2 regions of the Ensifer sp. 2TAB8 genome follow, and region 2 is predicted to be linked to the other one. Evidence: riboswitches for the same ligand, from Rfam matches in the RefSeq annotation. Region 2 holds a riboswitch; the other holds the start of a gene.
What was found. Region 2 has a riboswitch for thiamine pyrophosphate ahead of thiC (phosphomethylpyrimidine synthase ThiC). Riboswitches for the same ligand answer to the same signal wherever they lie in the genome.
Positions count from the first base shown of each region.

Region 1: another riboswitch for thiamine pyrophosphate. It lies ahead of thiB (thiamine ABC transporter substrate binding subunit); the one in region 2 lies ahead of thiC (phosphomethylpyrimidine synthase ThiC).

Region 1 is NZ_JBFRGB010000003.1:79,087-83,281, forward strand. It holds gene thiP (thiamine/thiamine pyrophosphate ABC transporter permease ThiP) at 1-1,589, opposite strand, end outside; gene thiB (thiamine ABC transporter substrate binding subunit) at 1,597-2,625, opposite strand; TPP riboswitch at 2,675-2,792, opposite strand; gene AB4Z53_RS08385 (GNAT family N-acetyltransferase) at 2,931-3,416, shown strand; gene AB4Z53_RS08390 (thiamine diphosphokinase) at 3,501-4,151, shown strand; gene AB4Z53_RS08395 (ABC-F family ATP-binding cassette domain-containing protein) at 4,155-4,195, shown strand, end outside.
Region 2 is NZ_JBFRGB010000005.1:138,576-142,770, forward strand. It holds gene AB4Z53_RS11615 (sigma-54-dependent transcriptional regulator) at 1-1,355, shown strand, start outside; TPP riboswitch at 1,453-1,581, shown strand; gene thiC (phosphomethylpyrimidine synthase ThiC) at 1,671-3,494, shown strand; gene AB4Z53_RS11625 (hypothetical protein) at 3,977-4,195, opposite strand, start outside.

The DNA.
Region 1 (4,195 bases), on a different contig from region 2:
GTACCGAGAATGGTGAAGATCAGGCAGAGAAGCCCGAGGAAGAGGGCGAGGCCGGCCGCATCGGCGGTGCGGTAGCTGCCCATGCGGCTATAGAGCAGCCAGGGAAGCGTCACCATGTCCTGGGAGCCGAAGAGGGCCACCGCGCCGAGATCGCCGAGCGATAGCGCCATGGCAAAGGAGAGCGCCATCAGCAATGGTTTGCGAAGGACGGGAAGATCGATCCATCGCAGGCGATGAAAGCCGCGGATGCCAAGGCTTGCGGTCAGCCGTTCGGAGCGCGCCGCGTGCGTGGCCATGGCCGGCGCGAGAATCCGGTGGACGAAGGGAAGGGCCATCAGGGCATTGATCGCCACGACGATGACAGGCGCAAAGCGCGCGACATCGCCGAAGGGGCGGAGGAGCAGGAACCAGCCGGCGCCGAGCACAACTGGCGGCACCAGCAGGATCAGCGAGGTGCTGGCGCCGATCGTACCGGCAAAGCCGCGTGCCAACGCGCCTGTATGGCGTGGGGCGGTAACCGTGGCCGCAGCACGGATCATCACGGCTGCCATGGCGACGGAGGCGAGCGCCGAGGCAAGCGCGATCGAAGCGCTCGTCACCAGTGCCCGATGCACGTTCGGATCGCGCGCAAGCTTCAGGATATCGGCCTGCAGGCCCGAGACGACGACCGCGATCAGCGGGGCAATGAGGAAGAGCAATGCGAGAATGATACAGGCGCTATCGTTAAGCCGTGCGACGGGCCTTGCGCCATCGAAGCGGCGAACCGTGCGACCGCCGGTCATGCCCTCTTCCGGCTCTGTTGCCAGACGTCGAAGAATGAGCAGCAGGGCGCCGGTCATGGCGATCTGCAGGCCGGATAGCGCGATCGCGCGCGGCGGGTCGAAATCGAAGCGCAGGGCCTGATAGATCGCGACCTCGATGGTGCTGGCCGCGGGACCGCCGCCAAGCGTCAGCACGAGCGTGAAGCTGGTGGCGCAGAGCATGAAGACGAGGCCGGCCGCGCCCGGCAGCAAGCCACGCAGGACAGGCCATTCGATGAACCGGAAAAGCGCGCGGGACGGCATGCCGAGATTGGCGGCGCTACGCCAGTATTCGGCGGGAATGCGTTCAAGCCCGGCCAGCAACAGGCGTGCTGCCAGCGGCATGTTGAAGAAGACATGCGCGAGCAGGATGCCGAACAGGCCATAGATGCTGATCGGCTGCTCGAGGCCGAGCCAGCGCAGGCCGGAGTTGAGGAAGCCCTGGCGTCCCCAGATCTCGATCAGACCGAGCGCGCCGACGAGAACGGGCAGGCCGAGCGGCAGCGCCATCAGCCGCAACAGCCAGATGCGACCGAAGAACCGAGGCCGCCGCGCCAGTGCCCGCGCCACGGGAATGGCGAACAGCACCGACAGCAGCGTCGAGAGGGTTGCCTGCAGCAGCGTGAAGCGGGTGACGCGCCAGATATAGGCGTCGAACAGGTTGCCTTCGTTCGTGCCGGCGGTCTGGGCGAGCAAGGCTGCTATCGCCAGGCCGACGAAGAGCAGGAAGGCGCCGAGGCAGAGCGCCCCGGCGACAACAGTCATGCGGTTTTCGCGCAGTGCGAACAATCCGGCCTCAGTTCTTGCTCATGGCGGCAAGCCATTCGTCGATCCAGGCCTTGCGGTTCTTCGCGACTTCTTCCGACGGCAGCAGGAAGGTCTTCTCCGGATTGACCAGCTTGTTGAAGGCATCCGGCAGCGGCTCGCTGGTGACGCCGACCGGCATCATCCAGTTGGTCGTCGGGATGATCGACTGGAACTCCGGTCCGGTCATGAAGCTTAGGAACTGTTTTGCCAGGTCCGGCTCCATGGCATGCTTGGTCATGCCGGCGACTTCGATCTGGATGTAGTGGCCTTCGGAGAAGGCCGCCGCCTGGTAGCGCTCGGTGTTTTCCGCGACCATGTGATAGGCCGGCGAGGTGGTGTAGGAGAGCACCATCGGTGCTTCGCCCTTGGTGAAGAGGCCGTACGCTTCCGACCAGCCGGGAGTGACGGTCAGAACGCGGTCCTTGAGCTTAGCCCAGGCAGCGCCGGCCTCGTCGCCATAGACGGCCTTGACCCAGAGCAGCAGGCCGAGGCCCGGCGTCGAGGTGCGCGGGTCCTCGATGACGATCTTCTGTGACGGGTCGCCTTCGACGAGCTCCTTCAGACTCTTCGGTGGCGTCTTCAACGTTTCGGTATCGTAGACGACGGCGAAGTGGCCGTAATCATAGGGAAGGAAGGTATCGTCGGAGAAGCCGCCCGGAACCTTCAGCTCCTTGGCATCGACGCCGTGCGGCGCGAAGAAGCCGGTCGCCTTGGCTTCCGCCACGAGGTTGGTATCGAGGCCGAGCACGATGTCGGCCTTCGAGGCGTCGCCTTCGAGCTTCAGGCGGGTGAGCAATTCGACACCATCGGCGACGCCGACATAATTGACCTTGCACTCGCAGGTCTTTTCGAAGGCTTCCGCCACCTTGGCGCCCGGGCCCCATTCGGTGATGAAGCTCTCATAGGTATAGACCGTCAGCGTTTTGTCGGCTGCCGTTGCATGGTGGGCGAAGACGAGACTTGCGGTAGCAGCCAGAGCTAGCCGGCTAAACAGTTTGTGTTGCGATGAATTGGACATGGCAGGCACCTCTCCCAAAGTTCGTTGTTGCATGGGAAAAGGGCGTATCGATCCGATCGCGTCTAATCCCTCCGCCGGTATGAGCCGGATCAGGTTCCGCGGGTTGGCGTTGCACGCCTCTCAGCCTCCGGCCGCTATGCGGTCGGGAGGCACCCCGTTAGAGCGGCAAAAGATTTACCGCCACGCTGGTTCCATGGCAAGCGATGTTTGGGGGAAGCCGAAAGTGGCGCCTTGGAGCGGGGCATTGGCTCGTATTTGCGTAAGCCGCCAACTGCGCTACACCACTGCAGCGAGGAGGAAACGCCATGCCAGATATGCTCGTTCGACTTTACGCCCTGCCGTCTCAGCCTCAGTCGAGGCTTGGAGCGGGTATCAGCATTCGCCGTGCCATGGCGCCGGAGCGCCGCCTGGTCGTCTCCTGGATCGAGAAGACCTTTGGTGCCGGCTGGGCGGGCGAGGCGGAAGCGGCCTTCTCTTCCACCCCGACGCGCATGCATGTCGCGGTGCACGAGGAAAAGATCGTCGGCTTTGCCTGCCACGATGTGACCGCGCTCGGCTTCTTCGGTCCGACGGGCGTCGATGAAGGCATGCGCGGCCAGGGGATTGGCGAGGCGCTGCTGATCGCCAGCCTGACGGCGATGCGCGAGGCCGGCTATGGCTATGCAGTCATCGGCGGCGTCGGACCGGCGAAGTTCTACGAGCGGGTAGCCGGTGCGTTCGAGATTCCGGATTCGACCCCGGGCATCTATGCCGGCATGCTGTTTCCAGATCCGGTGCCGGAAGGGCACTGACGGCTTCAGCAAAATTTCGAGAACCGGTCGTCCAACGGTTTTCTTCGTTTTCCTTCCGCGGTCCTTTGCGCTATGGGCTTTGCCATGGCTCGATCGACCTTCACCATTCTGCTTGGCGGCGCCCTTTCGCTGACCGACCGGCTGACACGACAGCTGAGCGGAAGCCGCTTCGTTGCAGCTGACGGCGGCATGCGCCATGCCCGTTTGCTCGGCGTCGTACCCGATGTCTGGGTCGGCGATTTCGATTCGACCGAAGACGCGTTGCTTTCCGAGTTCGCCTCCGTTCCACGCGAGCCCTATCCGGCGGCAAAGGCGGCGACGGATGGCGAGATCGCGGTTGAGGCAGCGCTATCGCGCGGCGCCGATCGGCTGATTTTCGCGGGCGCGCTCGGCGGCACCCGCAGCGACCACGCCTTCATGCATCTGCTGCATGCTGTCGCCCTTGCCGAGCGTGGGCTTCCGGTGCTGATGACCTCGGGCGAGGAAGAGGCCTATCCGCTGCTTGCCGGTCCGCTCGAGCTCGACCTGCCGAAGGGTTGCCTCTTCTCGGTGCTAGGTCTGACCGAACTTACCGGCCTTTCGATCGTCAATGCGCGCTATCCGCTCGACGATTTCACCCTGCCGTTCGGCTCATCCCGAACCGTTTCCAACGTTGCGGAGGGTCCCCTTCGCTTCACTCTCAAGAGCGGTCGCGCCATCGTGCTTGCCCGCCCCTATGATCTTTCCGGAGCCTGAGCCTTGGCGCCTCCCATTCTGAAACTCGACGATATCTTCCTTAC
Region 2 (4,195 bases):
CCGTCTATCTCGTCGACGACGACAACCACCTGCGCAAGGCGATGACGCAGACGCTGGAGCTCGCCAACCTTACCGTCGCCTCGTTTGCCAGCGCCGCCGAAGCGCTGGAGACGCTCGACGCAAATTTCGACGGCATCGTCGTCAGCGATATCCGCATGCCGGGCATCGACGGCTTGGCGTTCTATCGGCGCATCGCGGCCGTCGACGCGGACCTGCCCGTAATCCTGGTCACCGGCCATGGCGATATTCCGATGGCGGTGCAGGCCCTGCAGGACGGCGTCTACGACTTCATCCCAAAACCCTTTGCCGCCGACCGGCTGGTGCAGAGCGTGCGACGTGCACTCGAAAAGCGAAAGCTCGTCATGGAAAACCGCGCGCTGAAACGGGCCGCGGAGGCAGCCGGAGACAGCCTGCCGCTGATCGGCCAGACGCCTGTCATGGAACGCTTGCGCCAGACGATTCGGCACATCGCCGATACCGATGTGGACGTGCTGGTCGCCGGCGAAACCGGCAGCGGCAAGGAAGTGGTCGCGACCCTGCTCCACAACTGGAGCCGGCGCCGTAACGGCAATTTCGTGGCGCTCAACTGCGGCGCCTTGCCGGAAACGGTAATCGAAAGCGAACTCTTCGGCCACGAACAGGGCGCCTTTACCGGCGCCTTGAAGAAGCGCATCGGCCGGATAGAACATGCGAGCGGCGGTACGCTGTTTCTCGACGAGATCGAGGCGATGCCGCCGGCAACGCAGGTGAAGATGCTGCGTGTTTTGGAAGCGCGCGAGATCACGCCACTCGGCACCAACCAGGTGCGACCGGTCGATATCCGCGTCATCGCTGCTGCCAAGATCGATCTCGGCAATCCGGCTGAGCGCGGCGATTTCCGAGAAGATCTCTACTTCAGATTGAATGTCGTGACGCTATCGATCCCGCCTCTGCGCGAACGCCGCGACGATATCCCGCTGCTGTTCTCGCACTTCCTGACCCGGGCAGCCGAGCGCTTCAGGCGCGACGTACCCATGATCTCGCCGGCTGCGCAACAGCACCTGATGACCCATGCCTGGCCCGGCAATGTGCGCGAACTCTCGCACTTTGCCGAACGGGTGGCGCTTGGTGTCGAAGGCCCACTCGGACAAGCGATTGCGCCTGCCGGACAGCCGGGATTTGCGCTACCCGAACGGCTCGAACGCTATGAGGCGGAAATCCTGAAGGAGGCGCTGCGCGCCCAGCGTGGCGACGTCAAGGCGACGATCGAAGCGCTCGGAATTCCGCGCAAGACCTTCTACGACAAGCTCCAGCGCCATGGTATCAACCGCGCCGACTACGCTGAGCGGTCGGCACCGGATAAGGCCGACCGCTAGCGCCAAACTCACTTCCGCAAATACACGTATTAGGTGCATCTTCATCGACAGGCGAATTCGCGCTTGACGTCCCGGGCCGATCAATGGCTATGATCTAGGCATTCACCAGGGGGGTCCCGCAAGGGGCTGAGATTCTGCTGGATGGTCGGCTTGCCGGCTATAGCGCAGTGACCCGTTGAACCTGATCCAGTTCATACTGGCGTAGGGACGGTGCAGATATCGAAGCCAGGATTCCGTGCGTCCAGCATCTGGCGGAGCGTCTTTCATCTTTCCGGCATCAGAACTGGGTCTCCAATCGCAACTTGGAGCCTCGTCATGAATATTGCCACCAAACCTACTCCCCTCTCGGTCACGCAAGGCCCGCTTCCCGCCTCCCGCAAGATCCACAAGCCGGGCATCCTTCACCCGGATATCCGCGTACCGATGCGCGAGATCGCGCTGCACCCGACCTCGGGCGAGCCGCCGGTCACGGTCTATGATTCCTCCGGCGACTACACAGCCGACGACGCCGAGATCCGCATCGAGGACGGTCTGCCGCGGCTCCGCCGCAACTGGATCGTCGACCGCGGCGATGTGGAAACCTATGAGGGACGCACCGTCCGCCCGGAGGACAACGGCTTTGTGAGCGGAGACCGGCTGACGCCGACCTTCCCGTTCCAGCACGCACCGCTGAAGGCAACGGCTGGCCGCGCAGTGACCCAGCTTGCCTATGCCCGCGCCGGCATCATCACGCCCGAAATGGAGTTCGTCGCCATCCGCGAAAATCTCGGCCGCGAGGCGGCGCGGGCGAAGGTCCGCGACGGCGAGAGCTTCGGCGCCCACATCCCCGACCATGTAACGCCGGAATTCGTTCGCCAGGAAATTGCCAGCGGCCGGGCGATCCTGCCCGCCAACATCAACCACCCGGAATCCGAACCGATGATCATCGGACGGAACTTCCTGGTGAAAATCAATGCCAATATCGGCAACTCCGCCGTCACCTCGTCTATGGCCGAAGAGGTCGAGAAGATGGTCTGGGCAACCCGCTGGGGCGCCGACACGGTCATGGACCTCTCGACCGGCCGCAACATCCACAACATCCGCGAATGGATCATCCGGAATTCACCGGTTCCGATCGGCACCGTGCCACTTTACCAGGCTCTGGAAAAGGTCAACGGCATTGCCGAGGACCTCACCTGGGAAGTCTATCGCGACACATTGATCGAGCAGGCCGAACAGGGCGTCGACTACTTCACCATCCATGCCGGCGTCCGCCTGCATTACATCCCGCTCACCGTCGATCGCGTCACCGGCATCGTTTCGCGCGGCGGCTCGATCATGGCCAAGTGGTGTCTGCACCACCACCGCGAAAGCTTCCTCTACGAGCATTTCGAGGAGATCTGCGACATCTGCCGCGCCTATGACGTCTCCTTCTCGCTCGGCGACGGCCTGCGCCCGGGCTCGATCGCCGACGCCAACGACGCCGCGCAATTCGCCGAACTCGAAACGCTGGGCGAACTCACAAAGATCGCCTGGGCCAAGGATTGTCAGGTGATGATCGAGGGCCCCGGTCACGTGCCGATGCACAAGATCAAGGAGAACATGGACAAGCAGCTCACCGTTTGCGGCGAAGCGCCGTTCTACACGCTCGGACCGCTGACGACGGACATCGCACCGGGCTACGACCACATCACCTCGGGCATCGGCGCGGCCATGATTGGCTGGTTCGGCACCGCCATGCTCTGCTACGTCACGCCGAAGGAGCATCTCGGCCTGCCCGACCGCAATGACGTCAAGGTGGGTGTCATTACCTACAAGATCGCCGCCCACGCCGCCGACCTCGCCAAGGGCCATCCGGCCGCTCAGGTGCGCGACGACGCGCTCTCGCGCGCCCGCTTCGAGTTCCGCTGGGAGGACCAGTTCAACCTCTCGCTCGACCCGGAGACGGCCCGCAACTTCCACGACGAGACCCTGCCGAAGGAGGCGCACAAGGTCGCGCATTTCTGCTCGATGTGCGGCCCGAAATTCTGCTCCATGCGGATCTCGCACGACATCCGGGCCGAGGCGCAGAAGGAAGGGCTGGAGGCAATGGCGGCGAAATACCGCGAAGGCGGCGACCTCTACATGCCGGTAGAAGAGGCGGCTGGCGCGGCCGAGTAGACGCAAAGACACGCTGAAGGGGCCAGTCACAGCCCCTTCAGTTCGCGCAGGACTTCCGTCCAGCGCCCCAGAGGCGGAAGCGGAGACCGCCAACGGACTCCTTCGCCGTCATGCTCGGGAGGGGCGAGCGTGCACCTTCCGCTCGATCCCATCGAGCAGCACGCTGGCATCGGCAAAGGTCATGCGGCTCCATATGTTCGCGCAGATTGTGGCCGACGCCTTCACGGCGGGCTAGGAAGATCGCCACTGTGGGGCTGGCGACCATCTGCGCGTTGTGGTCGCCGCCATGGGCCCCGCACCTTGCGCACCACTTCACCCGTCACCCGAATAACTTGTCCCTGCGTCGATTGAGCGGTATGCAAGATTCACGCGAAAGTCGCTGTCGGCGAAATTCATTCGCAATGAATTGCCGTCTCTGCCGCGCAGAAGGTCTTGCAAAACGGCGCAAGTACGCCGTTCGCACAAGGAGTAAAGACTTGAGGTCACGCCTGCTGAGACTGACGGCTCTGGCGATGGGAGCCCTTGCACTCGCCGGTGGCCTCCCGCGCGACGGGCGTTTTGCCGCGGGCTTTTCCTGGATTTCCGCCGCCCATGCGGACGACGCCGATGTCGGCGGCGGGAATGGCGAAGGTGCTCCGGGCGGCAGCGACCAAGGCGGCGAAAACATCGGGAGCGGCGGCACCGAGGGTGGCGGCGATGGG